2 regions of the Cernens ardua genome follow, and region 2 is predicted to be linked to the other one. Evidence: predicted binding sites of a transcription regulator. Region 2 holds the regulator's gene; the other holds the start of a gene.
The links. Region 2 encodes PhoB, which activates phosphate uptake and scavenging genes when phosphate is short. Its sites were predicted from a motif close to TGTCATANNNNTGTCANA; they were not measured.
Positions count from the first base shown of each region.

Region 1: the regulator PhoB is predicted to act here: its motif matches at 9,120-9,137, upstream of LMG33818_RS03285 (inorganic phosphate transporter).

Region 1 covers NZ_JBPCZH010000001.1:734,131-750,845, forward strand. Annotated here, with positions in the region: gene LMG33818_RS03245 (tetratricopeptide repeat protein) at 1-1,486, shown strand, start outside; gene lolB (lipoprotein insertase outer membrane protein LolB) at 1,495-2,139, shown strand; tRNA gene LMG33818_RS03255 (tRNA-Gln) at 2,403-2,477, shown strand; gene LMG33818_RS03260 (ribose-phosphate pyrophosphokinase) at 2,871-3,812, shown strand; gene LMG33818_RS03265 (50S ribosomal protein L25/general stress protein Ctc) at 3,963-4,643, shown strand; gene pth (aminoacyl-tRNA hydrolase) at 4,927-5,514, shown strand; gene ychF (redox-regulated ATPase YchF) at 5,839-6,933, shown strand; gene LMG33818_RS03280 (sugar transporter) at 7,216-8,415, opposite strand; gene LMG33818_RS03285 (inorganic phosphate transporter) at 9,199-10,806, shown strand; tRNA gene LMG33818_RS03290 (tRNA-Met) at 11,087-11,163, shown strand; gene LMG33818_RS03295 (M18 family aminopeptidase) at 11,540-12,868, opposite strand; gene LMG33818_RS03300 (carboxy terminal-processing peptidase) at 13,376-15,484, shown strand; gene LMG33818_RS03305 (hypothetical protein) at 15,886-16,110, opposite strand.
Region 2 covers NZ_JBPCZH010000004.1:186,632-203,346, forward strand. Annotated here, with positions in the region: gene uvrD (DNA helicase II) at 1-1,584, shown strand, start outside; gene phoU (phosphate signaling complex protein PhoU) at 1,729-2,472, shown strand; gene cysZ (sulfate transporter CysZ) at 2,878-3,660, shown strand; gene LMG33818_RS08860 (N-acetylmuramoyl-L-alanine amidase) at 3,762-4,760, shown strand; gene phoR (phosphate regulon sensor histidine kinase PhoR) at 4,764-6,059, opposite strand; gene phoB (phosphate regulon transcriptional regulator PhoB) at 6,114-6,809, opposite strand; gene ubiA (4-hydroxybenzoate octaprenyltransferase) at 6,994-7,887, opposite strand; gene LMG33818_RS08880 (HU family DNA-binding protein) at 8,425-8,703, shown strand; gene hmuQ (heme-degrading protein HmuQ) at 8,992-9,327, shown strand; gene LMG33818_RS08890 (VOC family protein) at 9,677-10,561, shown strand; gene recG (ATP-dependent DNA helicase RecG) at 10,791-12,899, opposite strand; gene LMG33818_RS08900 (hydrogen peroxide-inducible genes activator) at 12,919-13,887, opposite strand; gene LMG33818_RS08905 (SDR family oxidoreductase) at 14,042-14,905, shown strand; gene ridA (deaminase RidA) at 14,986-15,375, opposite strand; gene LMG33818_RS08915 (RelA/SpoT family protein) at 15,534-16,715, opposite strand, start outside.

The sequences.
Region 1 (16,715 bases), on a different contig from region 2:
CCTCGAATGGCTGAAAAGTCATCCTGCGATTAATCTTGAAAAGCATCCTCCTTCTCCTGCAATGGCCACGGTCCTGATGAACCATTTCGCCTATCAGCAGCAGTGGAATCAGGCACTCGATATTGGCTTATGGCTGGATGAACAAGGCCAGACACCTGAATTGGCTCGTCTGATAAGCCAGGCACTGGATGCCAATGCCAATCTTACGCCACTGGCTCAACAGCTAAGCCACTACACAAAACAGCATCCGAATCGTTTCCAACCCACGTTGGCAAGCGCCATTGTGACCATGGGTGAAAATCACCCCCAAACAGCCTTGACCAATATCCACAAAATTGAAGAAAAATGGCCTAAAGAGGCCGCCACCTGGTTGGTCGAGAGCCAAATACAGTTGGCTCTTCAACAGCCCGAAAAGGCGTTGATTGCCATCCAGCACGCGCACGAATTGGCACCGGACCAACCCAGATATATCTTTGCCATCGTCCAGCTTCAGCTTGACTTGAAGCAGAATGACAATGCTTTCAAAAGTGCGCAGGAACTGCTTGCTTCAACGAATAATCCACCCTCACTCAGAATCCAACTGGGGCAACTCTTTCTGGAAGCGCAACAGCCCGCTCTCGCTGAACAGTTATTGACGCCCAACCTGAAATCCAGCAACGTACCCGCTGGTGTTATTGCCAGAACACACCTGTTGATGGGGGCTGCTGCCGAACAGCGGCAACAATGGAAGACCGCTGTTTCCAGCTATACGTCTATCCCTCAGAATAGCTCTGATTTCATGCCTTCGCGCATACGAGCAACGGAATTATTGGTAGCGCATCAAAGCGAACAAGCGGCCGTTAGCTATCTGGCGGACCAACGAGCTCACTACCCAAACCAACGTGGCCCGCTCACCGTACTCAGCATTAGCCTTCTCGATGACCTGCAGGAAAGTGCACAGGCTACCCAGTTGCTGGACCAGCAAATTCAAGCCATGGCACCCCACAATGACAATCTGCTCATGCTACGCGCACAACGCAACATTCAGCAGAAACGCCCTGCGGCAGTAGAACGCGATTTAAAAATATTGTTGTCACGCCACCCCAATAGTGCAGAGGTACTGAATACCTATGGCTATACACTCACTCTTTTTACACACCGCTATCCCGAAGCGCTGTCAATGTTAACCAAAGCCAATCAGGTCGCACCCAACAATGCGGCCATTATGGATAGCCTGGCTTGGACTTATGCCAAAATGAACCAGCCTCACCAGGCCTTGCATTGGGAATTGCTGGCCTATAAACAGGATCAGGAAGACGAAATTGCTTCGCATCTCATCTCGATCCTGCTGATGCTGGGGCAAAAACAGGAAGCCCAGAAAGTGGCCACGAGGGGCATGACGCAACTCGCCAGCCATCCGGAACTTAGCCAGTTGATACAGCAAAATCCGTGGCTTGTTTCCGCTCAATCCTCTTCATCGCTCGCAAAAGGAGCTGTCACGCGATGACACACACCATGACAACTTGCAGCCATCCGCTTCGCCGGTACAGTCTGCGCATTTATACACTTCTCGCGATCGTAACGTTTTCACTGTTGGCGGGATGCGCCGTTTCCCCTCCTACACCTTCCATTGCACGACAGCACGGTATGTGGAAACAGCAACAGGCTCGCCTTGAGCGCCTACAGCAGTGGGAAATCAACGGCAAAATCGGTTTTCGTTCACCCCAACAAAGCCGTAGCGCCAATCTTGACTGGACCCAAAATCGCCAACACTATCTGATCATGGTTTCAGGCCCCTTTGGCGTGGGCCGTAATACATTGGTCGGCCAGCCGGGAAATGTCTCTCTACAGAATAGCAACGGCACATTCAATGCACCGACAGCTGAAGACCTGATGGAACAGCAATTGGGTTGGTCACTTCCCGTGTCCGCGTTGAATAGCTGGATCAAGGGTGAAGCAACCCCGGATTCCCCCAGTCACTTTACCCATGACCGGCTCGGTTTCCCCCAAACGTTGCAACAGAATGGCTGGACCATCCATTATGAGCAATGGAGCTACGCCGGCACCTATTGGTTACCCGGACGCTTGAAGCTGACATATGGTGATATCACCGTCATTTTTGTCATCACCCAATGGCAGCCCAATCACACGAGTAGCTGACCACTCAACACGAGGACTTGACCCGCTTTCCAATACTCCGTATAGTACGCGCCGAGTCAAGGGCAACCAACCTTGCTCTCCGGCGCTTCCACCTTTTGCTGACTACCGCAGGAGTTGGGCTTTTGTACATGCTCGGTCATTCCGGTATATCCTGTTAACAGGTATATCTCCTACTGACAGAGCCTGAACATGGCAAAGGTTAGGCAGGTGGGTCGGTTGTTGTAGCCAAGTCGATATTATTGTTTTTATATCGATGATCATGTTGGGGTATCGCCAAGTGGTAAGGCACCGGTTTCTGGTACCGGCATTCCCAGGTTCGAATCCTGGTACCCCAGCCATTTAATCAAGATCATCGCCGAATAATGTATCTATCCACTGGCCTCAACAGTATACATATCCACTCTTCTTCCCTACCCTTCGTTCCGTTCTTCTGAAACATCGATTGCTGAACAGCCAATACAAACATGCCGGCAGAAGCAAAACCGTTGCTTTACTCCCATCGAACGGCGATTTACTCATCCATATTGCCATCGATGTTGATATAATTTTTGGCATCGTGATCATTGGTCTTTTCCAAAAGTGGTAACGCACTGTCATAGTGGCGCCCCGGGAAATCCAACGGGTATGTTCCTTGCAGGCAAGGCCCCTGATAGAAGCAAACCCCAAAGCACGATGCCTGATCGTTTCAGCATGCAACAAGACTCTTTCCAGCATTAAAAGGTAGCTGTGTCGTGTCCAAATTAATGGTTTTCGCTGGTAATGCTCACCCCGAATTGGCTCGCAAGGTCGCAGAGGCCCTGGATAATCGCCTTGGCCATGCCACTGTAGGTCAATTCAGCGATGGTGAGATCACTGTAGAGATCAATGAAAACGTCCGCGGCAAGGATGTCTTCATTCTCCAGTCCACCTGCGAACCCACCAATGACAATCTGATGGAGCTCATCCTGATGGTAGATGCACTGCGTCGTGCGTCTGCCACGCGTATTACTGCCGTAGTACCCTATTTCGGCTATGCACGTCAGGATCGCCGTATCCGTTCCGCTCGTGTACCGATTTCAGCGAGGGTTGTCTCGGACATGATGGTAAAAGCCGGTGTGGACCGTGTAATGACAATGGACCTTCATGCCGACCAGATTCAGGGCTTCTTTGATGTCCCGGTGGACAACGTTTACGGCTCCCCCATTCTGTTGGATGATATTGAGCGTCAGAATTACGACGATGTTATTGTTGTCTCCCCTGACATCGGCGGTGTGGTTCGTGCCCGTGCAGTCGCCAAGCAGCTGGATGTCGAACTGGCGATCATCGACAAGCGTCGCCCGCGCGCCAATACCGCACAGGTAATGCACATCATCGGTGAGGTGAAGGATCGCACCTGTATTCTGGTCGATGACATGGTGGATACGGCGGGTACCTTGTGCAAGGCCGCTGAAGCACTGAAAAAACATGGGGCGGCACGGGTAGTTGCCTACGCCACACACCCCATTCTGTCAGGCCCTGCGGTCGACAATATCAATGATTCCGTACTGGATGAACTGGTCATTACAGATACCATTCCCCTGTCGGAAGCAGCCAGCCAATCTGGCAAGATTCGCCAGTTGACAGTCGCTGGCCTGATTGCTGAAGCAATTCGCCGCGTCAGCAATGAAGAATCTGTTAGCGCGATGTTCCACTGAGGTTTCCCAGTGGCGCATCCTGCGACAGTCATACGAAGTTCACGAACTTCGTTTTCTGGCGGAAAGGATACGATCTGGTCGCGGTTTGTATCCTGAAGTACTCCGCTTTACTTAACGAATGCACGCTAAAGTGCACATAAAGGAATTAACATGAAGCACGATTATACTCTTTCTGCAATTGTGCGTACGGAGCTGGGGAAAGGTGCGAGCCGCCGCCTGCGCCGTGCGAACGAACGTGTTGCTGGTATCATTTATGGTGGTGATGCCGAGCCTCTCCCCATCGCTATCGACAAGCCTGCATTCTACAAGGCGATCAGCGATGATGCTTTCTTCTCTTCCGTCGTGAAACTCGACATCGAAGGTGGAAAGGTTGAGCAGGTTATCATCCGTGATCTTCAGCGCCATCCTTTCAAGGAGCTGATCACTCACGCTGACTTCCAACGCATCAATGCGAACGAAGAAATCACCCTGAACATTCAGCTGCACTTCAACAATGCAGAAGAAGCCAAAGGTGTTAAAGACGAAGGCGGTATCCTCAACGTTCTGTTGAACGAAGTGGAAATCAGCGCGCTGCCGAAAGATCTGCCTGAATACCTCGAGCTCGACGTTGCTGAGCTGGGTCTGGGTGAGTCTCTGCACTTGTCTGACATCAAAGTACCCGCTGGCGTTACACTGACTGCTCTGGCACACGTCGAAGATGACGAAGATGCTGACGCAGCGGTTGTCACCGTTTCTCATCCGACAGTTGAATCCGAGTCTGACGAAGACGAAGAAGCAGCGGACGATGAAGCGGCCTCTGACGAAGGCGAAAGCAAAGACGAAGAAGAGTAATTCGTCTTTATGGCCCCCCGAGCGTCCAGGATGCTCGGGGGGTTATTTTATGGTAGAAACACAAGCGGAGACCGGGTATTTCAAGACAGGTCTTCAGGCGGGTGCGTCATTCCATCCAAGTGTATGCAACCAAACGGATATCCTTTTGATTAGGTGTCCCCGAAATCATCCGATAACATGGGACTTGGCATCGCCTGAAACAAAATCTCGTGTATTCATGCTTTGTCACACTTGCTCCCCTTTTCAGCCCCATCCTTCCGAATTTTCATTATGGTGTTAACCCATGTCCTCTTCCATTAAAGCCATTGTTGGACTGGCCAACCCCGGTAGCGAGTACGCAGAGACTCGACACAATGCGGGCGCATGGTTCGTAGAAGAACTCTCTCGGCGCAATAATCAGCCCTTGCGTGCAGAGAAAAAATTCCTCGGTGAATACGCCAAAGTACATCTCGGCGGCCGGGACATTCATCTACTGATACCCACTACGTTCATGAATAGAAGTGGTCAGGCCGTTGCTGCGCTGGCACGTTTTTATAAACTGGCCCCAGAAGAAATTCTGGTTGCGCATGATGAACTGGATATCGCACCCGGGGAAATTCGCTTCAAAAAGAGCGGCGGTCACGGTGGACATAATGGATTACGTGACATCATCAGTGCACTGGGTAATAACCGTGATTTTTATCGTTTGCGGGTAGGCATTGGGCACCCGGGTGACGCTGCCAAGGTTGTCAACTATGTGCTGGGGACTCCCGGCAAGTCAGATCGAATTGCAATTGATAACGCGATAGCTGCCGCTCTAGATGACCTACCCCTGGCTCTTGATGGAGAATGGAACAAGGCAATGAGCCATCTACATAGCCTCCATTTCTGATATATAAACGTCCGCAATCTGCACAGCGCCCTCATGATCGGTTAGACTATGCCGAATCAGAGTCATGTGTACAAAAGCTGGCGATACTCAGTGGCTATCGTTATGGCAACAGTTCTCGCCAAGGCGATGAGGTATAAACCAAGCAGCACACTCCATGTGCTTACCGCCAAGAGCCACGCTCAGTCTACATGGCAATCATTCATGACAAGATGAGTCTCCACTTGGGGTGTTTTTCAGTATGCGGGCCCTTACAATGCCAGTGCTTGCTCAAACACACTCTTACAGGAGCCTCCTCCCTCATCCTTAAGGTTTCAGGACAACACTATGGGCTTTAATTGCGGCATTGTCGGTTTGCCGAACGTGGGTAAATCAACGCTATTCAATGCACTGACAAAATCAGGCATCGATGCAGAAAACTTTCCCTTCTGCACCATCGAACCCAATACAGGTATTGTACCAATGCCTGATCCCCGTCTGGATGCGTTGTCCGAGATTGTCAAACCGCAAAGAGTCGTCCCCACCACGATGGAGTTCGTGGATATTGCAGGCCTTGTGGCGGGTGCCTCCAAGGGGGAAGGGTTGGGTAACCAGTTTCTCGCGAATATCCGTGAGACAGACGCAATCGCCCATGTGGTACGTTGTTTCGATGATGAGAATGTGATCCATGTCGCCAATCAGGTTGACCCTCAGGCCGATATCGAAACCATCAATATCGAATTGGCGCTTGCTGATCTGGACAGTGTTGATCGTGGCATCCAACGTTTGACGCGCGTTGCCAAGGGCGGCGATAAAGAAGCTATCGCAACCAAAGCGGTATTGGAAAAAATTCAGCCTCACTTGGCAGAAGGGAATCCACTTCGTTCCTTCGGGCTGGATGATGATGAAAAAGTATTGTTGCGTGGCTATGGTTTCCTAACGCTGAAACCCACCATGTATATTGCCAATGTCGATGAAGATGGCTTCGAAAACAATCCTTATCTGGATATCGTTCGCAAGATTGCCGAACAGGAAAACGCCGTTGTCGTCGTTGTCTGCAACAAACTGGAAGCTGAAATTGCCGAACTGGATGATGGCGAAGAAAAAGCCATGTTTCTGGAAGAGCTGGGGATGAAAGAACCGGGGCTTGATCGTGTCATCCGCGCCGGTTATTCACTGCTTGGCCTGCAAACCTATTTTACAGCCGGTGTACAGGAAGTCAGAGCCTGGACAACCCCTGTCGGGGCCACGGCACCGCAGGCAGCAGGCGTTATTCATACCGATTTCGAAAAGGGCTTTATTCGTGCCGAGGTGATCAGCTACGAAGACTTTATCACCTACAAGGGCGAAGCAGGTGCCAAGGACGCAGGCAAATGGAGACTCGAAGGCAAGAGCTACATTGTTCAGGATGGTGATGTTGTTCACTTCCGCTTCAATGTATAGCGCCCTTTCAAAAGGCGCCTGTGAGACTGCTTCTTGAGTAATGACTCAGCGCTTGGGTAGAAACAAGCGCTGGTTAGCTTCGCAAAGCACGAGCAAACCATAAAGAGAGGGGCTGACGGTCATGACACCATCAGCCCCTCTCTTTATCATGTATCATTCAGACCCTTCCATGGCCATGACATGGGCACCAGGCGGGCTTCATCACATTGAAGTCACAAGAACAATCCGGCATCCAGCCGCCCCACATGCTTCGGCTTCCCAGAATGATCAAGAGCCGTGCCATCAGGCCCCATTATGCCGGATTCGCTTACTCATCAAGGAACGCCCTGCAACGGCGCCATAAAGCAAAGTACCGACCAGAGCCAAACCACCGCCGTAAATACCCACAAGGCTCAACTGTTGATGGCTGATGACGATACTGCCCAACAGGGCCCCTCCTCCAATACCCACGTTGTAAAGGCTGGAATAAACGGCCATCCCCACATCCGTTGCATCGCTTGCCTGTTCCAGGATACGTGCCTGCAGACTTAACCCAAGGCACATGATGGAAGCCCCCCAGATCGCCACCAATACCATGAGCATTTCATGACTGTGTGCAACTGGCAGTAGCAGAAAAAGACAAAGGGTCATGACAGCTACAGTCGCGAACATAAAGGTCCTGGGGAATTTCCCCCCCAAGCGACTGAACAGCAACGAGCCCACGATTCCAGTAATACCAAATGCCAACAATAGTCCTGTGACCATCATGCTGGAAAGGTGCGCCACTTCTATAGAGAATGGATCAATATAGCTATACGCCATGAAATGACCGGTGACCATCAGTAGCGTCAGGGCATAGAAAGTGAGCAGCAAAGGTCGCTTCAACAACGTGGGAAGGCTGGAAAATGACCCTGCGTTCTCGCTGGGCAACAAGGGCAGTGAACGCCCAAGCACCAGCAGTATCATGGTAGCCGCCATGGCGACCAATGAGAAAGTAAGCCGCCACCCAAACGCGTTACCGATAATGCGACCCAGTGGGACACCCAGTACCATTGCCAGCACCGTTCCTGTCGCCAGAAGCGCAAGCGATTTGTGCTCTTTCCCCGGCGGGCCAATACGCACCGCTAACGATGCCGTGATGGACCAGAAAATCGAGTGCGCCAATGCAATACCGATACGACTGACGACCAGTACGGGGTAACTCCAGCTCACTGAAGAGAGAATATGGCTGATAATAAAGATGACAAATACCACACTGAGCAGGCGTCGACGCTCCATCTTGCGAGTAAGCAACATGGCAGGTAGAGAAAACACCGCGACTACCCAGGCATATATAGTCAGCATCAACCCGATTTCATGCACAGGAAGATTAAAGCTGATACTGATGTCATTCAGCAATCCTACCGGCATGAATTCGGTAGTATTGAAAATAAAGGCAGCCAGCGCCAACAAACCAACACGCAGCCAGGCCTGCCGATTCGAATAGGAGGTCGATGAGGTCATTCCATATTCCACTATCGTTATGGTGAGATTGGAAACCATGCCCAATCAGGCGGGATAACAGGCGATATACTGTTTTAACCAAGGCACTGTGTTAATCAATGCACTGTTTTGGCCAATACACTATTTTAACCGATACACTACTTTAACCATTACACTACTCAAACAGTACGATGTTCAAACAGTACATTGTTCCAGGTTCCAGACGTACAAGGCTTCAGCCAGTAATATTGCTGACCGAACAGTTATCCACATTATGAAGAAGGAACGGCCATACCGACACAAGCCTTTGCATCGATATATGACCGAACGAGTATGGGCGTAACCACAAGGCATATTGCCCATGAAACGCCGCGGCGGATTATTACACCAAGTTGCGTTTTCATCTATAGCCTTATGTATAATAATTGTGTCCAAACCACGCAAAGAAAGAGACGAGGCAATTTTCCAGGCCAAAAAGGCAGGTCAACGGTATATGTGTCAGCTATACGCCATAAAGTAGGCATTTCTTTTTGCGATCCTTTGTACATTTTTCGTGCTATCCGATTTCACATACCTCCCTTCAAAAAGACGGCTGGCCTCTGTATTCCGGGGCTTTTCTCACGTGGTTTTTCCAGTTATAAAGTGCTCTTGAAATTGATGTACCTATTCTTCGCTGATTGATAGCCGTTTCAGGAAGAGCAGATTTATGGCAATATGACACAAATTGTCACATTACTGTCATCTTGAAGTAATACGCTTGCCGCGCACCTTGAATCACATGTTGTCCGCTCGGAATCCTTGCTTATGTCCATGCCTCCCCCTCCGGAACCCTCTGTCAACGTCACAGAAGTAGCACAGCGTTCCAAGAGAGGCTTCTCGAAACTGCCCACGGCCCTGCTTATGGGGGGCATGATACTGGCAGGCCTTTGTTATATATTTTATTGCCTGGGTATTGATCTCGATGGTATTCCTGCCATTCCCTGGATCACCCTGTGCGCTGCACTTCTGATCGCCTTTGGCTTCGAATTTGCCAACGGATTTCATGATACTGCCAATGCAGTCGCCACCGTCATTTACACCCGTTCCATGCCACCGCAGGCAGCAGTGCTCTGGTCTGGACTCTTTAACTTTTTCGGTGCTCTGGTGGCAACTGGAACTGTCGCCTACGGTATTATTGCGCTATTGCCTGTCGAACTGATTACCCAGGTCGGTACCGGTGCCGGCCTTGCCATGGTTTTTGCGCTATTACTGGCTGCCATCAGTTGGAATATCGGTACCTGGTATTTTGGCTTGCCCAATTCCAGTTCTCACACCCTGGTTGGCTCCATACTCGGAGTGGGACTTGCCAATAATTTTCTGGAAACCGGGCGTGCTTCCATCCATGGTATCGATTGGGGCCAGGCTGAAAAGATCGGTTTGTCGCTGCTCTTCTCCCCTATCATCGGATTTATTGCCGCTGCCCTGTTGTTGATTGTCATGAAAGTCTTCATCCGGGCGCCTTCACTGAACAAGGTGGCGCAGCCTGATGAGAAACCACCCGGCTATATTCGGGGTCTCCTGATACTGACATGTACAGGGGTCAGTTTTGCCCACGGGTCGAATGACGGGCAAAAAGGGATGGGGCTCATCATGTTGATTCTAATTGGACTGGTACCGGCTGCCTTTTCCCTGAACCCGGATTCCCACACTCAGGATCTTGTCGAACTCCAACAGGCATCCAACCACGTTGCACAGATGCTGGAACAGTATCCATACCCACCCACCACTATCGATTCACCTCAGAAAGTGGTTACAGAGACGATTAAAAACCATAGCTGGGATATACAGGCCACACCTGCACTGGCCGAGTACCTGCGTAGTACAAGTGATGAGCTGGCCCGTTATCATAGCTTTAGTGAAATTCCCCACGAGGAAGTCGCTCAGATCCGTACACGCTTGTATCTTACGGGAGAGGCCCTTCATCTGATCGAAGAAGGCCGTGTGCTTGCCATTTCGCCACAGGACCGGCAAGCCGTGGATGCCTACCAGGCAGCCGTCAATCGGAGCACCCAATACATTCCTTCATGGGTAAAAGTGGCGGTTGCACTGGCTCTGGGGCTCGGTACCATGGTTGGCTGGAAACGGGTCGTGACAACCATTGGTGAGAAAATCGGCAAAGACAATCTGAATTATGGACAAGGGGTCGCTGCGCAAACGGTGACCATGGCCACCATCGGAGCGGCTGATCACCTTGGGCTCCCTGCCTCTACGACCCATGTACTTTCATCCGCTATTGCGGGGTCCATGTCCGCCAATGGTTCCGGCCTGCAATGGGCAACCATTCGCAATATGATACTGGCATGGATCATGACGCTACCCGCTACAATACTCCTCTCCTTTATCCTCTTTATTATTTTGCGTATGGTGTTCTAGATATCTTTGCAGGCCTACAGCATCTAACTATCCTGTTTGATCCTATCCGATCAGAGAAAAAGCTCGGTATATTTGCCGAGCTTTTTAACGATCAATGAGAGTATTTTATCGACCGGAAAGAAACATCATTCTTCTTATCGATCAATTTTGCCAGCTTCCTTTCGCAAGCAACCCTATATAGCGGGCGCGTAGAAATAGCAGCAACTCGATGATTTTTCGTCTTTTATATTTTTATGGTTGACATTTTCAGCATGATCAGTAAGATACGCACCCATCGAAGGGCTACGTAGCTCAGCTGGTTAGAGCACATCACTCATAATGATGGGGTCCCCTGTTCAAATCAGGGCGTAGCCACCACTTCGATCCCACCTGTTGTTCTACAATGCCTCTCTGCAACTATTCCTATTCCTATTCCTCTGTTTTCAACTACTCTTATTCTACTTATCGATATCCATACCCTGGATACAGTATACCTTTACGTGGATGTCCAGATTGAATACGAACTACCGGTGAGGCCGCCGATATTTTGCCTTCGACCGTCTGATGATTTTTGAATAATCCACGAACAGAAGGCGTACCAGAACCTTGACCGATACGCCCAATGCCTTTCAGCCGTTATCTTTCATGAGATATTGCTCAACCGCTCTCTTTCTGCCAGTCGATATCTTTCACAATACCGGGTTGGAAACTGACATTTTAGTAGCCGTATCATCAGACTTCCCTTATACGTTACCTACTGAATATCCTCACGATTACAGAAGCCTACCAAGGCCTTGATCATGAACTCAGGGTCCTTGCTCCCCGCTGTTTCACGAATAGAGTGCATGGCCCACTGAGCCAAACCGATATCCAGTGTGGGAATACCCAACTGTGTTGCCGTAATAGGCCCAATGGTACTGCCACAACCCATATCCGAACGCGTGACGAAGTCCTGTACGGGGACATCATTCTGCTGACAGATATCACGGAATAGTGCGGCGGTTTGGCTGCTGGTGGCATAACGTTGGTTAGCATTGGTCTTGATAACCGGCCCACCATTCAAGCGAGGCCCGTGGGACGCATCATGCTTGTCGGCAAAATTGGGATGTAACGCATGCGCATTGTCACAAGAAATGAGGCGCGAATGTTGTATCAGGCGTACTCGCGTCTCTTCAGCACCATTGGCCTGAGCAGCTCGCTGTGCGCCCACGCCTTTCTGTTCACTCAAACGGGCAAGCACGTCCGCAAGGAAAGTACCCTGTGCACCACTGACACTCGCGCTACCGACTTCCTCATGGTCATTGGCTACAAGCATGGTTCCCTGCGTGCCATCAGCCTCCAGGAGCGCTTCAAGCGCACAAAAGCAGGACAACAGGTTATCCAGACGCGCGCTGCTGTAGAGTTCTTCCCTGAAACCGATCAATGCTGCTTGCTGGGTATCATAAAAGCCCAACTCGAAATCCAGTACATCCCCTTCCGTTGCACCATACTGTTGTTCAATCAAGGTTTTGATGAAGGTATGGACATCCTCCCCCACCTCTTCTTCAATAGAGGCCAGAATAGGCGCCATTTGGGTCTGAGGGTTGATCTTGCGCCCACTATTCGCTTCCCTGTCCATGTGAATGGCCAGGTTGGGAATCACCGCTATGGGACGTTTGGTATCGATCAACAGAGATTCGATACGCCCGTTTCGGCGCAAATGCACACGGCCAGCCAACCCGAGATCACGATCAAACCAGGGGTTTAACAGCGCGCCACCATATACCTGGATACCCAATTGCCACCAATCACGCGAATTGATCAATGCATTGGGCTTCAGGCGCAACTGTGGGGAGTCCGTATGGGCACCCATCATGCGGAAATCCGTCAGATCCTTCATCGGCAGGCGGAAAGCAATCAAGGCGCCATCGCCACGTGTGACATAATAGCTCTCGCCCGCTGAAAGTGACCACGACTCCCCTTCATTCAAGCGAGTAAAACCGTTCTCACTCAGCCGTTGGGCCATTACCTCCACGGCATGCCAGGGGGTGGGAGAAGCATTCAGGAAAGAAAAGAGGCGATGTAATACTGCTGAGGAAGACATAAAGTTCTCTCGTTTTTGCCTATGAAGTGGTTTATAGATTGGCAGCAATAAAGATGAATAACGAAAAGGGAACCATGAAGAAGGAGTGAATCTCCACTGGCGATATACTTTTTATTGGAAAAGATGTTTGAAAACATTGTTTCCCAACGTATCTTTTGACTATCATGGTTATCAAATGACTTGGCATGTTAAACAAGAATTCATGAGAACAGTCCCTGCCCAGACAAATTTCAGCCTTGGCAACGCTCATGTAAACGTCGCCATCTTCAATATCGCGCACCATGAAAAAAAGACGCCTTTAAGGTAGTGTCAATCTTCTTCCAGCAACCTTCAATGCTATTGCCTGCATGTATTATGCCGACAAAAAAGGCATATGACGATTGACTATACACCTTAAAGGCCTGTTAAACTGCTGGAAACCCGTTGATGGATAGTCTATGGCATGACGACATGCACAGGGCTGTTTTTCTGAACTTTCAAGATTAATAAAATCGGGAGTCATCCTTGATGAGGCCGTTTATTACTGCTTCAAGTGCTATTGCTCTGGCCTTGTGCACTACTTTAGCTACCCCTGCGCTGGCCACAGTCACCCCCAATGCAGACGATTCGCTAGCCTCTCAGGAAGTGACTCAATCCATTCGCCTGGGCAGTTATGTTCATATCAATTTTGACAAGGCATGGTCCAACAAGGCCTTCGATCTATTGGTCAAATCGCTTGATCCGCAGCATCTTTATCTGACGGCAGCAGACGTAGGCAAATATCAGTGGCTCAGAAACAACTTTGCACAAGTTGTTTCCTCTGGGCAGCTTACCAGTCCCTATAACTTCTATAACCTGTTCCAGTCGAGGGTACAGGAACGTTTGGAGTGGTTGATCACTCAACTGCAAAAACCGGAACCCTTCAACTTCAATACAGATGAACGGCTGCCAATCAAAAATGCAGTTCCCAGCTGGGCATCCAGCTTCGATAGCCTGAACGACATCTGGCAAAAACGTTTGTTGAATGCCGCGCTGATTCAGAAAATAACTGAACCCAAGCTGACGGACAAAGAGATCAAGACCCGACTGATCCAGCGTTTCAAGGAACAGCTCAATCTCCTGAAGCAAACCAACACGGATGATGTGTTGAGCCTGATCATGGGCGCTGAAACCAATGCGGTTGATCCCCATACAGCTTATATGTCACCCGAAGACAGTGAATCCTTCGATATCCAGATGCGTTTGTCGCTGGATGGCATCGGTGCAGTGCTACAGGCACAGGATGAATACGTCAAGGTAGCCTCCCTCGTACCTGGCGGCCCTGCGGCCCGCAGTGGCAAGATCCACGTGGGCGACAAAATCATCGCTGTCGGCCAGGGGGATAGCGGACCCCTCAAAAGCATTGCCGGAATGCGAATTGATGACGTAGTCAAATTCGTACGCGGCAAGAAAGGCACCGACGTTCGCTTGCAAATCATCCCGGCTCATTCCGTCGATCCGAGCCAGACTCGCACGATCACGATTACGCGTGAACAGGTAAAACTGGAAGATCAGGCTGCCAAGGGCCGTGTTGTTGACATTGATCACAATGGTCAGAAAGAACGCGTCGGTGTGATCACCATTCCTGCCTTCTACCTCGACTTCGCTGGCTATGAATCAGGAGCAGCCAACTATCGTAGTTCTACCCGTGACGTTGCAGAGCAGATTGAAAAGCTGAAAAAACAGAATATTCAGGGTCTAATTCTGGATATTCGTAACAATGGCGGGGGTGCTCTTCAGGAAGCAATTTCCATGATTGGCCTGTTCGTCGATCAAGGCCCTGCGGTACAGGTAAGAGATGCACGCGGCCATGTATCGATCTACGGTAATGATCACCCCAGCATGGTATGGAGCGGTCCGTTGGCAGTAATGGTCAACCGCCTTTCCGCTTCCGCTTCTGAAATCTTTGCTGGCGCAATTCAGGATTATGGACGCGGCCTGATTCTTGGCTCACGCTCCTTCGGTAAAGGCTCGGTTCAAACCGTGAGTGATCTGACACATGGTGAACTACGCCTGACACGCGCCAAGTTCTACCGTATCTCTGGCGGCAGTACACAGGATCATGGTGTAACACCGGATATCAGCTACCCCTCTTTCTATAATGACAAGGAAATAGGTGAAAGTTCTCTTCCGAATGCAATGCCCTGGGATACCATCCCTGCTGCCCAGCATCGCATGTACGGTGATCCAAAGGCTTATTTGCCTGAATTGCAGAAACTCCATAATCAACGTATCAATCGCGAGCCCAATTTCCTCTATCTGACACAGGAAGTCGAGCTGATCAATCGTCTGGATAAACAGGATACGTCTGTCAGTCTGAATATTGATCAACGTCGCAAAGAGATGCGTCAGCAAAATGATGCTCAACTTCAACTTGAGAATGCACGTCGCAAGGCACTGCATCTGAAACCGCTGAAAGAAGGCACCAATGACTTCGATGCCCTCGACAGCATAGGGTCTGACGATGCCAATTCACCTATTAATCAGGCTGAAGTGGATGAGAGTGCTCAAATCCTTGCCGATTATGCACAACTCACTGCCGCCCAGAATCAGGTCTCACAAAACGAAGCGAATAGTTCAGGCTCAGATACCCACTAAGCCAATTGAACGCTTGCTGGCCTCCCCCCCCTGTACAACCGGGGGGACAGAAAAAGCCTCTGGCCCCTTCCCTGTATGGATCGCCAGCAGGCTTTTTTACGTTTGAAACCTTACTATGGGGAACAGCGCGAAGTCTCGATATGTCACCTGTTCAGGCAGGTGACACAGGGGACAGGCAGGAGAAGAACAATGCCAACTCAACGAAGCGCCAGCCGAGGAAAACGACAAGCCCTAAAGGAAATTCACATGACAAGCGCTGAGGTGTAATGGGGGCGAAAAAAAATAGTACTCAGTAATGAAAGTCCTGCATTAATAACGCAGGGCTAGAAAGTACCCACATCAAAAAATAAATCGTTAAACCCACTTCGAACAGGCAGATTCAATACTTGTTACGCGACTTGCTACACAGATAGCATAGTATCACTGGCAAATTTTTGTATGCAGAGCAGAATGTCCACGACATCCTGTCGCTCCAGACCATACTCATTAATGAGTATATCCAGCCGCTTTTTGAAGCCTTCATCCTTTTTTAATGACGCAGTAGTATCCAAACCACGAAGCATCTCGCCCAACTGGGCCTCAAGCGCCCATTTGTCCTTGATCGAAAGAGAACTTTCACGAGGCATACATTATTATTCCATCAAATAAATTTATTTACTTTTTTGTAACGAATAACTATGAAATCAGACATGCTATTCAATAGCCAAATTTCATATTACTTATATTTAATTACGACTATTTACTTACTAACGCTATTTATACGCTATTACTTTAGGATCATTCAGACAAGCTACCAAACTTCCAGACAATATTCATATAATTGACTCTGAAATGAATACCAGACCATAAGAATACGAGCAGGTACTGGTTGCCAACTTCTGGTTATAACTTTGATCATTCACACATTCATTGAGGACACATGTATTAACGATGCCAAAGGCTACGTTGTATATCCTCAGGCATTGACGCTGATACATTACCATGAAGCTGGACATTAACTGGCCTAAAGTACACAGGAAGAGGAACGAAAAACATGTTCCGATTCACCTGATCAGCGCGACTCATACGACAGTCCATAACAAAGGCAACGAAGAATACTATTTATCATAATACTATTCATCACAATATTATTCATCACATATATGTGAAAAACTAAAAAACTGATTGGCTATCAAACTCATCATATCCGATGTACAGATACTTTTTACCAATACCAATTAAACTTCAGGGC
Region 2 (16,715 bases):
TTCCAGGATACCAATACCTTGCAATACCTATGGCTCAAGCTATTGGCAGGAGAACGGGCACGGTTAACGGTAGTGGGCGATGATGATCAGTCGATCTATGGCTGGCGTGGTGCCAAGGTGGAAAATCTTGAGCGTTTTCGGGATGAATTCGAATCGACCAAAGTGATACGGCTTGAACGTAACTACCGCTCCACCGAAGCGATCCTTGAAGCAGCTAATGCCCTGATACGCAATAACACTGGGCGCATGGGTAAAGAGCTCTGGACGGATATTGGGCAGGGCGACAAAATCTCTGTTTACGCCGGTTTCAATGATTTGGATGAAGCCCGGTTTATTGTTGATACCCTTTCCCGCACGGTGAAAGAGGAAGGGCTGTCTCGAAGTGATGTAGCAATTCTTTACCGCTCCAATGCACAGTCACGTGTGCTGGAAGAAGCGCTGATTCGTGCGTCTGTTCCGTATCGGATTTATGGCGGACATCGTTTTTATGAGCGTTTGGAAATCAAGAATGCGCTTTCCTATCTACGATTGATGGTGACGCGTAATGACGATGCGGCGTTGGAGCGTGTGATCAACGTACCGGCGCGCGGTATCGGTTCCAAAAGTGTGGAGCGGCTGCGTGCCCATGCTCGCGATGAAGGCATGACACTGTGGGATGCCATTCATGATGCCATCGCGAAAAAGGCGATTTCTGGGCGAGCAGCCAATGCGCTGACTGATTTCGTTAATCTGATTGATGGGCTGGATAACGACACGTCCGGATTACCTTTGGATGAGCTGATTGATCATGTATTGACGAAAACCGGCTTGATTGAATTTCACCGAGCCGAGCCCGGAGAAAAAGGGCAGGCACGTGTTGAAAACCTGGAGGAACTGGTCAGTGCCGCACGTGCCTTTGCACAAGGGCAAACGGGGGTACGTGGCCTTGACCCGTTCGAGCCAGAGGGTGAAGCGGCTGGTGAGGCCACGCTGGAACAGTTTCTGGCGGATGCATCACTGGATGCGGGTGAGCAGCAGGCAGATGAATACGAAGATGCCGTTCAGATGATGACGTTGCACTCTGCGAAAGGGCTGGAGTTCCCGCTCGTCTTTATTGCGGGGGTAGAGGAAGGGTTGTTTCCTCATAAAATGTCTGCAGAAGAGCCGGGGCGTTTGGAAGAGGAGCGCCGCCTTTGCTATGTCGGTATCACTCGTGCAATGAAGAAGCTGTACCTGACTTACGCTGAGATGCGCCGCCTTCACGGCAAGGAAACCTATCAGCGTCCCTCCCGCTTTATTCGCGAATTACCCGCGGGGCTGGTGGATGAAGTGCGTTTGCGAGGGCAGGTGTCGCGTCCCATGACGGAACGTCCTTCCTCTGGCTATCGCGCACCAAAACCAGCCTCTGGGCTTTCCCGTCAAACAGAGGCAGAGGGCGCGGGGATGACATTGTCATTAGGGCAGCGTGTCCGTCACCCGATGTTTGGCGAAGGGGTGATCGTCAATGCAGAAGGGCAGGGAGATCGCGCGCGCGTTCAGGTCAGTTTTGAGGATCATGGCGATAAATGGCTGGTACTGGGCTTTGCCAAACTCGAAGCACTGTAATGTAGAAACAAAGACTGGAGTAGAAACCAAAACCAGCAACGAGAGTAGTGCGATCACGCTCCCTAGGCGCACAGCGTCATATTAATGTCATTCAATCAGGTGATACTATCGGTCATAGCGCCTATTACGTATTAAGGGAGATCCATGGATATTTCCAACGAACAATACAGCCAACATATCTCCCGCCAATTCAATCAGGAATTGGAAGGATTGAAGACGAACCTGATGGCGATGGGGGGGCTGGTCGAGAAACAGCTTACCGATGCACTGACAGCATTACTGGAGCGTGATGGTGCGCTGGCTGAACAAGTGCGTCAGCAGGATCACGACGTCAATGAAATGCAGCTTAAGATCGATGATGAAAGCACTGAAATCATCGCGCGTCGACAACCGGCTGCCTCGGATTTACGGTTAGTCATTGCTGTTATACGTGCGGCGTCTGATCTTGAGCGTATAGGTGATGAGGCGGACAAGATTGCTCGTCATGCCCTGGCTCTGATTGGGGGCAAGGAAACGGACAGAGGCATCACTGAAATTCGCCGCATTGGCACGCAGGTTAAAACCATGGTGCGTAATGCGCTTACTGCATTCGCGCGTTTTGATACGCAACTGGCGCTTGATGTACGCCGTGCAGACACCGACGTGGACCAAGAGTACAAAAGTGCCTTGCGCTCATTGGCTACCTTCATGATGGAAGATTCTTCCTCTATCACCAGCGTCATCGATGTCATGTGGGTACTGCGTGCGCTGGAACGAATAGGTGACCATGCCGATAACCTCGCAGAATCTGTGGTATATCTGGTCAAAGGGTTGGATCTGCGCCACTCCAATCGTCGCGATCTTGATGAAAAGGATCTGGACGATGGCTCTTTAGGTAGTTACAAGTAGTTATGAATAGCGAATATGTTTTTAGTAGCTCTTATCTGGGTGGCTCATGGTAGCAGGATGTCATTCGGTTCTCAGTCACCTATATTTTGACTGAATAAAGAGTTCTTTTGCTTTGTTGAAGCTGAAATAGTTGGTTTTGCAGGAACTAGGCCCCGATTGCTGGACTCAAATGCCAGCATCGGGGTTTTTCATTGGAAACACCTGCGTAAATCCGTGTTGTGACGTTGTATTGTTCAAACGAGTTATAGGTTAGTGTTCCTTTGGAATGCGGTTCATACTAGCGTGATCGAACCGTGGGGACGGCTGAATCGTCGTACTTCGTGGGTCGATTGACTCTGCCGAGTATAATCAGGGCGAGTGAGCCCGCTTACCAGAATTTGTAGCATTGGAGGTTGGAAGAAATAGATGTTGGAAGGATTCGAAGCGTTGGGTGAGGGAATAAGACTGGTGATGCGCCCCGGCCTAAGGCGTTATGTCATCATCCCGGTCATTATTATTCTTGTAGTGTATTCACTTACGCTTTATGGCCTTGTAAAGGTATTTACCCATTGGCTGGATGAGTGGATTGCCTTGATTCCCCACTGGCTGGACTGGCTGGGCTGGATCCTCATTCCCCTGATTACGCTGACATTGATCGTCATTGCGTTCTTCACGTTTACATTGATGGTTAACCTTTTGGCTTCGCCGTTTTATGGTTTTCTGGTTGAACGCGTTGAAAATGAGTTGGGCATGGAGGGCGCCAATGACCAGCGTAGCCTTGGACGGCAGGCATGGGATGGATTTATTCGTGAACTGCACAAGCTCAGCTATATCCTGCCCCGAATGCTGATTCTATTCTTGCTGGGGTGGGTACCTGTTGTTCATTTGATCACGCCATTTCTATGGCTGGTGTTCTCCTTTTGGAGCGTTGCGCTGGAATATCTTGATTACACGATGGATGTCCACGAAGTTTCTTTCAAAAAAATGCTCAAATTATTGGGCAAGCTGCCGATAAAAACATTGGGATTCGGATTTGCGGTGAGTGTTTTGCTATGGATTCCCATTGTGAACCTGATTGTGATGCCTGCCGCCGTCGCAGCGGGGGTAATCATGTGGCGCGATAGTTATGGCAAGGTAAGCCGGCAGCTTGAGTATCAGTCTGGCGCACGGGCCTCGGCATCATCGGATCATAAATCATCAGGCGAATAAAAGGGCAAAACACAATAGTGGAGAAACACCCCGCGGGGAAAAAGCCGTATTTCAACTCGCTTGGCGTATTGAGAGATAAATATTTCTGGAATTTCAGTGTAATGATTAAATGGATAAGCGGGTTGTTGTGTCTGTTGATATTAACAGCCTGTAGTAGTGGCCAACCAATAGGTCCCGGTACATCTTCCTTGTACAACAAGCCTCCCTCATACAAAAAGGCACGTTCTGATGATTTTAGTGTGCCGGTCATTCAGGACAGGTCTCCGGGAAAGATACTGACAAAACGTGAAGGGGCTCGATTAAAGCCCAGGCAAGGCTATTGGGTAGATCGCTCTCTTCATACCCGTGGGGAGAACCAGCGTATCCACTTTTTGGTACTGCATTACACCGCAGGCAATGATCAACAATCAATAGATGCGTTGACAGAAGGCGCTGTAGGTGTGCACTACCTTGTGACCAATCAGCCGGCCAGTTATCGCCAACGGCCCGTGGTGTATCAATTGGCGGATGAGCAGATGAGAACCTGGCACGCGGGGGTAAGTGCCTGGGGGAATAGACATAATCTGAATGACACATCCATTGGGATTGAAATCGTGAATCCGGGTTATACACGCTCTTTAAGTGGCCGGGTATATGCGCCTTATTCAGAGTCTCAGATTCGTTTGATCATCGCGTTGGCACGAGATATCGTCAAACGCTATGACATTCCGCCTACTCATGTGGTGGGGCATGCCGATATTGCTCCCGGTCGCAAGACAGACCCGGGCCCGTTCTTCCCATGGGAGCAGTTATATCGTGCTGGTATCGGTGCATGGCCTGATCATCAGACGGTTTTGATGTATAAGAACCGTTTTGCTGGTGGTCATATGCCAAGTATACGTGTGTTACAGCGTGGGCTGGCGGCTTATGGTTATGCCATTGAGCCGACAGGTAGGATGGACAAGCAAACGAAGCAGGTATTGACCAGCTTCCAAATGCATTTTCGCCCCACCAATTATTCGGGTCACTATGATCTTGAAACTGCCGCAATTCTTTTCGCGTTGTTGAACAAGTATGATGGGGAACAAAAGGCTCAATCGTTGCTGGATGAGGCGTGGTAGCCTTCACTCCTGAATGACGCGGTTGGCAGGAAAGGCAAGCGTGAAATGTGCGCCGTCTCCTGGCTGTGATTCGACCTGAATCTGGCCTTCATGGTGAATCATCACGTGCTTGACGATGGCAAGCCCAAGGCCAGTGCCACCTGTTGAACTGGAACGACCTTTGTCTACGCGATAAAACCGTTCGGTCAGGCGGTCAAGGTGATGTTTTTCGATACCTTCTCCGTCATCACTGACACAGAGTTGACCGGAGCCGTCTTCCTCAACTCGCCATGTAATATGAATATGCGCCTTTTCACCTGAATATCTGACCGCATTCGAGACCAGATTGGTGACGGCGCTACGCAGTTCTTCTTCTGCCCCCAGCAAATGGTAACCCGGTGTTATATCCACGCTGATGGAATGTTGGCCTTGCGATAATGCATTGCCGTCCTGTTCCGCCTGTTGAACGAGCATGGCGATATTGACGGGATTGTAAGGGCTGATAGGTACGCCATTTTCAAGCCGCGACAGCATGAGTAGATCGTCTATCAAATGTCGCATGCGGTCACTTTGCTGCTGCATCTGTTCAAGTCCGCGTTGCATTCGCGGCGGCAGCAGTTCGCCAGCGTAATCCGCCAGAGGCTCCAGATAACCGGTAAAAACGGTAAGAGGCGTACGTAGCTCATGAGAAACATTGGCGACAAAATCGCGGCGCATTTCCTGGAGGCGTTGCAGGCGGGTGATGTCGCGAACCACCATCAGTCGTTCATTACGGCTATCACTGACAATCTGGAAATGTAACCAACGGGATTCATCGAGCGGCGAGCGGGTAGTCAACCCCTCTTCATATTTTCCGGACTCGAAATAGCGAACGAACTGCGGATGGCGAAGGAGATTCGTTACATATTGCCCGCGGTCTGCCGGATACTCCAGGCCCAACATCGTGCTGGCGGCTGCATTCCAGGTGTCCAGTGCCCCTTTATTATCAAGGACGATCATGCCATCTTTCATGGCCTCGGAGAGGCGGTCGAAACGTCCAATCACCTGGCGTAATTGGGTTTGTCGACGGCGCTCACGGCGTTGATAGCGATATAGATGGTCGAAAATATTGCCCCAGACTCCGGGGGCCGAGGGCGGCAATGTGTCGTAGGCTTTGTGAGACCAGCGCAGAATCCGCCACACCTGCCAAAAGCTATAAGTGATATAGAGCGCCAACCCGAGCACCATTCCTGTGACAGGATGATCCGCTAATAAGCCAATAACACAGCCTATGAGGAAAAGGGCGACGAGCAGTGCTATCTCTTGAGTCCAATAACGCATGAGGTATCAACAATAGCCTCGGATAGTTGAACAATGCGGGTAGTTGAACAGTTCTCAAATGGCACGGGAACGCTGGTTTGAGAAACGATACCCGGTGCCTCTCACTGTTTGTACCAAATAGTCATGTTGCTTGCCCAGCGCTTTTCGCAGGCGGCGGATATGCACATCGACGGTACGTTCCTCGACATACACACTGGCTCCCCAGACCTGATCCAGCAGTTGTGCGCGGGAATAAGCACGTTCCTGATGCGACATGAAGAAGGCCAGCAAGCGGTATTCTGTCGGGCCCATATCGATAGATTCACCATTGATACTGACACGCTTGCTATCAAGGTTAAGTGCCAACCCATCGATTTCGACAATATTCTGGCTGGAAGGGGAAGAACGCCTTAAAACAGCGCGGAGGCGGGCAACCAGCTCGCGGGGGGAAAACGGTTTGGTAATGTAGTCATCGGCACCCGCTTCCAGCCCCTGCACCTTGTTATCTTCTTCACCCTTGGCTGTCAGCAGGATGATCGGTGTCTCTTTAGTGGTTTCTTCCCGTTTCAGGCGGCGCGCCAGTTCAACACCACTGACCCCCGGCATCATCCAATCGAGCAAAATAAGATCAGGACGCTCATCGACAGCCAAGGGCAGCGCCTGTTGAGCATTTTCCGCTTCGAGCACATTGAAATCGGCCATTTCCAGCGCAATGGCGATCATGTCCCGGATAGAAGCTTCGTCATCTACAATCAACACTGTCTGTTTCATTGCATCTCTTCTCGTTGTGGTCGAAGAACAGGCAAAACCGCATTTAATACTTGCCGAACAAAAATGCCTCTGTGCCCTTGAGGGGCGTTTATGGCGGTTGCATGACAATTTAAGCGCAATGTGGTGACAGTCTTATGACACTGCTGAATCCAACCTGTTTTTGCTGTTTAGGATGCTTTCTTGATTATCCTGCCGTAGGCCAAAGTGCCAAAACAATGCCGGCGAAGAGGGAAATGCCGACCCAGTTATTATTCAGGAATGCCTGAAAGCAGCCTTCCCTGCTTCTGTGCCGTGTCAAATACCCCTGGTAGACGAATAGGCAAATCACACCCACGAGTCCCAACCAGTAGAAACCGTCCAGACCTGCCTCCACACCGAGGCCTGCCAGCAATAATAAAGTGATGACCTTTAATAAGGTCAAAATAGTGAGGTCATATTCACCGAAGAGAATGGCTGTTGATTTTACGCCAATCTTGAGGTCGTCATCACGATCCACCATGGCATAGGCTGTGTCGTACATGAGCGTCCAAACCACATTGGCCAGGAAAAGCCACCAGGCGATCGCAGGTACATTCCCTTTGACTGCCATGAAGGCTGTAGGAATACCCCAGCTGAAGGCAGCTCCCAATACGACTTGAGGAAGTTGGGTGTAGCGCTTCGCAAAAGGGTAGCAGGCAGCCAGAACAGCGCCCCCAAGGGAAACAAGAACCGTTTTTCCGCCGGTGAAGCAGACCAAGATGAATGAGATCACCATGAGTGAGAAAAACAGGATGAGCGCTTCCCTGGCAGAAATCCTGCCAGTAGCCAGCGGACGGTTTTTTGTTCGCTTTACCTTGCCATCGAAGTGCCTGTCCGCGTAATCATTAATTACACAGCCTGCAGCTCGCATGCAATACACTCCAACAACAAAAATGATGAGAAGCTTGCGCGAAGGTAAGCCATCCGCTGCCAACCAGAGGGCGGCCAGCGTGGGCCACATCAGTAGCCATGTGCCTATGGGGCGGTCAAGGCGCATGAGTTGAAGAAAGTCGGGCAGTCGCGTCAATCTATGGCGGAGCGATACATTCGGGTGTGTCATGAAATTGCCGATGTTCTCAGAAGAAGGTTGTAAAAAGCTGGATTAGCGGTGAAATCATATCGCCAATATACGAATGCTGGCATTAATGTAGATGGGAAAATTGTAGCATTTTCTGGCAATGTAAGGACATGTCCGCTATGGTTGCGGCTTATACGCTTGTTTTATGTCAGATAGTGGCCCATTTTCATGAATTTATTGGATCATTTTTCTTACGTAAACCATGCTTGTACAAGGATAGACATTTCCCCTATAAAGAGTGAAAGTCTGATTCCATATAGCGTGTGCGTTTTCATTCCAACGTACACAAAAGGTGTTCAAGTGAATGCTTGATTTCCCTATCGGCATGACATCGTTCATGATGATCGAAAGGGTATGTTACAAGGGCCAAATGGCTTCCTGTAATAACAGTCAAGTGAACCTCGTAGCTGCCTGTGTGTTTCTTGTAAAAGCCGCCCAGGGTCTGTTGCGTGAGTTCCCATATAAACACCGGTAAACCGGTGATCTGCCAGATAATGGCAAATTCAGGAGATTATATTTATGCGTAAACCCGAACTCGCAGCTGCCATCGCTGAAAAGTCTGATCTGTCCAAGGAAAAGGCCGGTCAGGTTCTGAATGTGATTCTTGATGAAATCACTGCCAGTGTTGCCAAAGGGCAAGACGTTAGCCTTGTCGGATTTGGTTCCTTCACCGTTCGTGAGCGTGCTGCTCGTACGGGTAAAAACCCGCAAACTGGCGCAGAGCTCAAGATTCCTGCCAGCAAAAATGTTGCCTTCAAGGCAGGTAAAGGCCTGAAAGACGCCGTTTCCGGTAAATAAAGCCCTTTCGGCACACTATCTCGATACCGGCTATTCGGTTTGGCCGGTATCGTTCGGTTTTCTGCTGCGCTGATCATTTGCCCCGCTGTTTTCTCCCCCCTTTCGTTGTAATTTGCCTCCTCTTACTGTCTACGACTTTACTCATCCTTAATATTGGGCTTTTTCTATCTATTCGATAGTGTCAATTTCAAGTTTTCCTCTGATGTATTGGTATCAAGCAGGGTAGAATGAGGATGTGATTCAATTCATGGCTACTCACTTGAAGCCCCAGACCGGAGAAAGATCCACATGTATATCGCAATGAATCGTTTCAAGGTACGTCCTGATGCAACCGATGCGTTCGAGAAACGTTGGCTGGATCGTGAAACCCACCTGGAAACCCTGCCGGGATTCGTTGAATTCAATTTACTGCGTGGGCCAGAGCAAGAAGATCACGTTCTCTATGCCTCACATACCATTTGGCGCAGTAAAGAAGATTTTGTGCAATGGACAAAATCAGAGGCATTCCGTGCAGCGCATGCCAACGCAGGGCAGGCAAAACGTGAAGAGATCTATCTTGGCCCTCCCGTATTCGAAGGGTTTGAGTCTCTTCAAGCGGTGGTTGCAGACAAGAAAAGTGATTGATTCTTCCTGCAAAATGGCTGGAAGATAAATAGTCAAGAAGCCATATCACTTTGCGGTACAAGCCAAACAGAATGGAATGGCTGGACGGCCCTCTATCAGCGCTTTATGCTGAAGGTGAGTATCACTGCCTGTTTTCGGGTTATGTCGATGTATCAGTCTTTTACAGATGAATACCGATGTGCTTCCTCACCGTTCATTAAGATCCAACTGGTTGGTAAGCGTTGTTTTTGATGAACAGAAAGTGATATGTAAATGAGTGAATTGCTGCGTGGCAGGTCATAAAGTAGGGGGGTGATAGCGTCAAAAACCCTATATTTTTAGTGGAAAGCGATACGATAAGGATTCGTGGATGGGTTTTGGCATTGATCACCCCATGATAGCGGTGAAGGATCTCGACTCTGCATTAAAGCAAGTGTTGGCGTTGGGGTTTGTACATAATCAGCGACAAAGTCACCCTTGGGGAACGGATAACTATCTGCTGCTTTTTCCCGATACTTTTATTGAAATCATTACGATTGCCCGCCCGGAACAAACCAGCTATTCGGATGCCAATGGTTTTCGATTTGCTCGCGCTATAGAAGCTCGCTTGAGATATGGTGATGGTGTTGCCATGTTGGCACTTGATTCACAGTGCATGGCACATGATCATGCGCTGGTTGAAGCCAGAGGTTTCGCCCCCTGGGAGCCTATCGAGTTCAAGCGAATGTCGCACAGCCGGCAAGGCTCCGTTGAAATGAGCGTTGTTCTTGATATTCTACATGACCCTTCACAGCCATTTCTTACCCAATTTCTTTGTCATTATCCGCACCCTGAATTGCTTCGTCGTGATCCTTCTGATGAATACCATCCCAATCAGGTCTCACGCCTCAAGGCCATGTGGTATATCAGTGATAATATCCAGCGTGATTTCGAATATTATCGGCTTATCCATGGGGCGGCCAATATCTTTTCTGTAAATGGCGGATACCGTGTGGCAACTCCCAAAGGCGATATCTGGCTGCTTTCCCCGTCCTCCCTGAAAGAACACATCCCTGATTTGGAAAATGTCGCTGAAGCGCCTTCCCGTGCGGTGGCCATCAGTTTGGAAACCATGGACCTGAACGCCGCTATCGCCCACTGGGAAAGGAACAATGTACCCTACATGAGGATCAATGAGCATATAGCAGATATCCCTGCCAGCGTTTTGGGAGGCACCGTTTTACGCTTTGAGCAGTGCGAAGACTGTCTTCTTTGAGAAATGAAAAGAATAGTTGAGACTTTTTAAGAGCCGTCGGGAACTCAGCCGATCAGCCATGGCCCCCTGTAATGTAACTTTCAGTACTTGTGACTTATAACGTGACGTTTGGCTTTTTAAAGGCTTGGAGACGAAAAAACATAAAATATCAAATATACGCCTTACGGAAATATCCAAAGCGGCCATGAAATGGCGGGGCTTTATAGAGAATAGGGCTTTTTTTTATTGGTTACACAGTGGCATAACGTCCGGTTTCTTCGCCTAACCACCGGCGTATCAATGGGACAGCGACCTCTGGATGAGTCTCCATTAACTCTCCCCCCAATCGATGGACGGGCTCAAGTAACGGGCGATCCCTCACCATATCGGCAATCTTCATGCCCAGCAGCCCTGTTTGGCGTGTTCCCAGCACTTCACCGGGGCCCCGCAGCTCAAGGTCACGTTCTGCAATCCTGAAACCATCATTGGTTTCTCGCATTACAGCGAGCCGTTCGCGTGAATGATCCGATAATGGTGCGGCATAGAGCAGTACACAATAGCTGTCTGTACTTCCTCGGCCTACACGCCCTCGCAGCTGATGTAGTTGGGCCAAGCCAAGGCGCTCCGGATTCTCGATCACCATCAGGCTGGCATTGGGAACATCCACGCCCACCTCTATCACAGTAGTGGCGACAAGAAGATCGATATCACCTTCCTTGAAGGCCTGCATTACCGTGCTTTTTTCCTGTGCTTTCATCCGCCCATGGACCAATCCAATGGTGAATTCAGGTAACGCTTCCGATAGCAGAGCGTAAGTATCTTCTGCGGCCTGGCTTTCGAGAACCTCCGACTCTTCAATCAATGTACAAACCCAATAGGCCTGACGCCCCTCTTCACAAGCATTACGAATCCGCTCAATAACCTCTTGCCGCCGATTGTTGGCGACTGCCACGGTTTTGATTGGCGTACGCCCGGGGGGTAATTCATCAATCACGGAAAGATCCAGATCCGCGTAGGCGCTCATGGCCAACGTACGGGGAATGGGGGTTGCTGTCATGACCAACTGGTGCGGTGTAATACCGCTTGCTTCCCCTTTTTCCCGAAGAGCAAGCCGCTGATGAACACCAAAGCGGTGCTGCTCATCAATAATGGCGAGTCCCAAGCGATGAAACTGAACATCCGGTTGAAACAGTGCATGCGTTCCCACAATGACATTTGCTGTGCCATCGGCAATGTTGGCTTTGGCATCCAACCGAGCCTTGCCCTTTAATTTGCCAGCCAGCCATGCGACTTCGATTCCCAAGGGGGTGAACCAGCTCTTGAAACTATTGTAATGTTGTTCAGCCAATAGCTCTGTAGGTGCCATGATGGCGGCCTGATAACCACTGCCTACGGCTCTGAGGGCAGCGGCGGCCGCCACTACCGTCTTACCCGAGCCGACATCGCCCTGAACCAGCCGAAGCATGGGTGACTGGCATTCGATATCCCGATCAATTTCGTTCAATACGCGGCGTTGTGCACCTGTCAGCGCGAACGGTAATAACGTCAGGAATCGTGTTCGCAGGGATTCTCCTCCTGTCAGGGCGGGTGCATCATCGCTCTGAATCTGAACACGAATTTGGCGAAGGCTCAGCTGGTGAGCGAGCAGCTCCTCGAATGCCAACCGTTGTTGCGCAGGGTGTGTGCCACCAGCCAATGATTCCAAAGAGGCTTCGGGTGCAGGGTGGTGAAGTTCACGGATGGCATCGTGCAGATGAATCAAATGAAAGCGGGAGCGAAGTGTTTCAGGCAACCATTCCGGTAATGCATCCGGATGTTGCTGAAAACGCTGGTAGGCCTGTTCTACCAGTCCACGTAAACGTTGCTGTGTGAGCCCTTCAGTAGTGGGATAAATGGGCGTTAAATGTGCCTCATTGCTGGAATCATCATCATGACCGCCCTTGAGAAGCTGATACTCGGGATGATAGACCTCTAACCCAGTACTCCCTGCCCGTGCTTCACCAAAAAGGCGTACCTGAACACCCGGTGTGAATTGCCGTGCTTGCGCAGGTGCAAAGTGGTAAAAGCGAAGCGATAAAATACCTGTTGTGTCTTTCAGGCGAACCAGCAGGCTGCGCCGACGCCCCTGGATAACATTCGAGGCTGTCACCACACCTTCCACTACCGCTTCCTGCCCTGCTCGCAATTCACCTATCGGCGTAATACGTGTTCTGTCCTGATAGCGTAATGGCAGATGGAACAACAGATCAGCAATAGAGTGAATACCCAGTCGAGCCAGCTTCACTGCCATGGCATCTCCTACACCTGCCAACTCGGTAACGGAGTGATCCAGCGGGCTCATATAGGCGTTATCTCTCACTCTTGTCCAATCAGTGTCCTCAAACGGTTGAAGACGACGTCGTATGTTCAGGTGTTTGCTGTGCTTCGGTGCCCGATTTATCCAAATGCATACTGGCTGGATTAATCGCGCTGGTCAGTGCATCTATGGCTTTGGGGCGAGGGAAACTGGCCCGCCAGGCGATGGCGACTGAGCGTGAAGGCTGCGGCGATGTGAAGGGGCGAGAGTCGATCATCCCTTCCTCATAGTAATTCAGGCCCGTCGCAGAACGAGGGAGAACCGTGATACCCAACCCGGAGGCCACCATATGGCGAATGGTCTCCAGTGAACCGCCTTCAGCCATTAATCCATTATTCGGATTGTTGACACGCGCATCCAATGCCGGGCAGGCTTCAAGTATCTGATCACGGAAGCAATGACCTTCACCCAGCAGTAGCAGACGCTCATCTGCCAGCCACTCCTTGCTAATCTCTTTTTCAGCAAGCCAGGGGTGGCCTTTCGGCAGAATGACCTCGAAGGGTTCTTCGTAAATGACCTTAGTCAAAACATCCGGTTCGGTGAAGGGTAGCGCCACGATAATGACATCGAGTTCACCTGAACGAAGCTTGCGTCGTAGATCACCTGTCAGCCCTTCCTCGATATACAAAGGCATTTGGGGTGCGGTTTTGGCGAGCTCAGGCACCAAGTGAGGGAATAGATAAGGCCCAATGGTATAGATAGCGCCAATGCGCAGAGGGCTTGAAAGCTGGTCTTTTCCTTCACTGGCCAATTCCTTGATAACATTGGCCTGTTCGAGTACTCGCGTAGCCTGACCAATGATACGCTCCCCCATCGGGGTGACCTGGACTGTCGATTTGCTACGCTCGAAGAGCGCAATACCCAACTCTTCCTCGAGTTTTTTTACGGCGACAGAGAGTGTTGGCTGCGAAACGAAGCAACGTTCTGCGGCACGTCCGAAATGACGTTCTTGCGAAAGCGTCACGATGTAGCGAAGTTCTGTTAAAGTCATGGATCCCTTCCATCATGCACCACGCAGGGTGCCGCGGCAGGTTCAGCGACAGTTCTTTAACGACAGTCTTTTTGAAACCGGCCACTTATGAGTGTATTGCTAGCCATTGGTTAGAGCCAAATCGACGATAATTTATTACCCGGGAGTTGCACAGATGAATAGCTCGATCCTGATCGTAGGCTGTGGATATGTAGGTACTGAGCTGGGCATCCGTCTGGTGAACCAGGGGCATCGTGTATGGGGAGCTCGTCGTTCCCCCCAGGGATTGCCCGATAGTATAGAGCCTGTAGCGCTTGATATCACAGACCCAGTATCGCTCTTATCCCTACCGGATGTCGATGTCCTAGTATACGCTATCAGTGCAGATAAATTCGACGAATCTGCCTATCAAACTGCCTACGTCGATGGTCTGAATACAGTTCTGTCCCATTATGAACAACGTGCTCATTCACCACGTCATGTCTTTTTTGTCTCATCAACGGCGGTATATAACCAATCCGAGGGAGAGATTGTGGATGAAGACAGCCCGACAGAGCCGACCTCGTTTTCAGGCGCATTGATGCTGCAGGCGGAACAGCGCTTGCTGAATAGCTCCTTGCAGGGCAGTGTCCTTCGATTATCGGGTATTTATGGCCCTGGCCGAGAGCGATTGATCAATCAGGTAGAAGAGGGGCATGTTGCACCACCCGACCCTGAAGTGCTGACTAACCGTATTCACCGGAATGATGCAGCGGGCACACTGGCCTTTCTGATTCAGCGAGTCCTTTCCGGCGCATCATTGGCGCCCGTTTATTTGGGTACGGATTGTGATCCGGCCTCCTTGCATGAGGTGACCCAATGGTTGGCGGATCGTTTGGGGGTAACACCGCAGGCAACGATGGAAAGATCAGCCCGCCGTCGTTCCAACAAGCGGTGTTCCAACGCACGTTTGTTATCGGAAGGATATAGGTTTCAGTTTCCCGATTTCAAAGCAGGCTATGAGCAGGTGTTGGAGGAAAGGGCATCTTCAACACGGTGAGCTGAAGGATTGGATATGAATATAAAAGCGCTGCCAAAGGGGCTCGGCAGCGCTTTTCAGACTGACTTTGAAAGCAGTACTTAGTCACCAATGACCATCACGCCTTCTGCTTCTACCAGACTTCCCTTGGGAAGCTCTGAGATACCCACAGCAGCGCGTGCAGGGAAGGGTTCGGAAAAGAATTCCTGCATGACCGTGTTGACCTTGCCGAAGTTGCTCAGGTCCGTCATGTAGATATTCAATTTGACGATCTCGCTCAATGAGCCGCCCGCCGCTTTACATACCTGTTCCAGATTCGTGAATACCTGACGCGCTTGTGCTTCTACGTCACCTTCCACCAATTCCATTGTAGCGGGATCAAGCGGAATCTGGCCTGAAAGATAAACAGTATTACCTGCTTTTACTGCCTGAGAGTAGGGCCCAATGGCTGCAGGCGCCTTTTCCGTGTGAATAACAGAACGATTGCTCATGAAACACCTCTACTATTTGTCACCATGTGACTGTCATTGTATGACGCTATGTAATGGAACATGTGTCAATGCGTACAAAATTCGATGGTTTTCACGAAACGTGAAGGAATCCATTATCTTTTTTATGAAAGAGATTTTATACGCATGGGTAAATGTCATTATTGCTGAATAACGCGAGTGACATGCTCCAACGATTGTAAATTACGCAAGCGCTTGATAATACGGGCCAGGTGAATACGGTCCTGTACCAACAGGATCAGGCGGATGACAACCAGCCGCTCATCGTGTTCACAGCGGCGTATACTCTCGATATCGGCGCCGGCATCATCGGCGAGCTCACTGATGTTGGCGATCAGATGAGGGTGTCGGCCGATGGTAATTTCCAGCTCTGAGGGGAATAATACGTGCCCAGGCATATCGGCCCACTCTATTTCCACACATTGATTCGGTGAAGTGAGCAATTGGATGGCATTGGGACAAACTCTTCGATGTACCCAAATACCTTCATTCGAGGTCAGGTGACCAATAACATGATCACCGGGAAGCGGATAGCAGCAACGTGCTGCACGGATCCCTTCTGTTTTTGGTCCGAATTCGATGGAGAGAAGATTCGGCTTCGGAAGCAGAGCCAAATCGCCACCGGATTCAGGTTGTGCCAATTTACGCGCAATACTATAAGTAATATTACTGCCGGAACCGATGGCATGAAAAAGATCATCGACGGTTTCCAGATTGGCATCATGTAACACAGCCTCCATGATCCCCGGGGGCAGGTCGTCCAGATGAGTATTGAAATCCGCCAATGCCTTGTTCAGTAGCTTTCGGCCAAGAAGGATGGAGTGACTGAGTTGCTGATGCTTGAGAAAGTGACGAATGGCAGAGCGCGCTTTGGCGGTGACAACAAAATTCAGCCAGTTCTGGTTTGGTGTGGCGCCGGGTGCGGTAATGATTTCGACGGTCTGACCGCTGCTCAGGGGCATGGACAATGACGCTAGATGTCGATTGATTCGACAGGCAATACAGCTGTTCCCTATATCCGTATGAACTGCGTAAGCAAAATCGACCGCGGTAGCATCGCGCGGCAGTTCCATGATTTCCCCTTTTGGGGTGAATACGTAGGTATCATCAGGGAAAAGATCATTTTTGACATGCTCGAAAAACTCAAGCGAGCTACCCGCCTGACGTTGTATTTCCAAGAGGCCCTGCACCCACTCATGGGCGCGTTCGTGACTCGCGCCACCTTCTGCTACCTCGTCGGACTCTGCCTTGTACAGCCAATGTGCCGCAATGCCATTGTTGGCTGTGGCTTCCATTGCACGCGTGCGTATTTGTACCTCTAT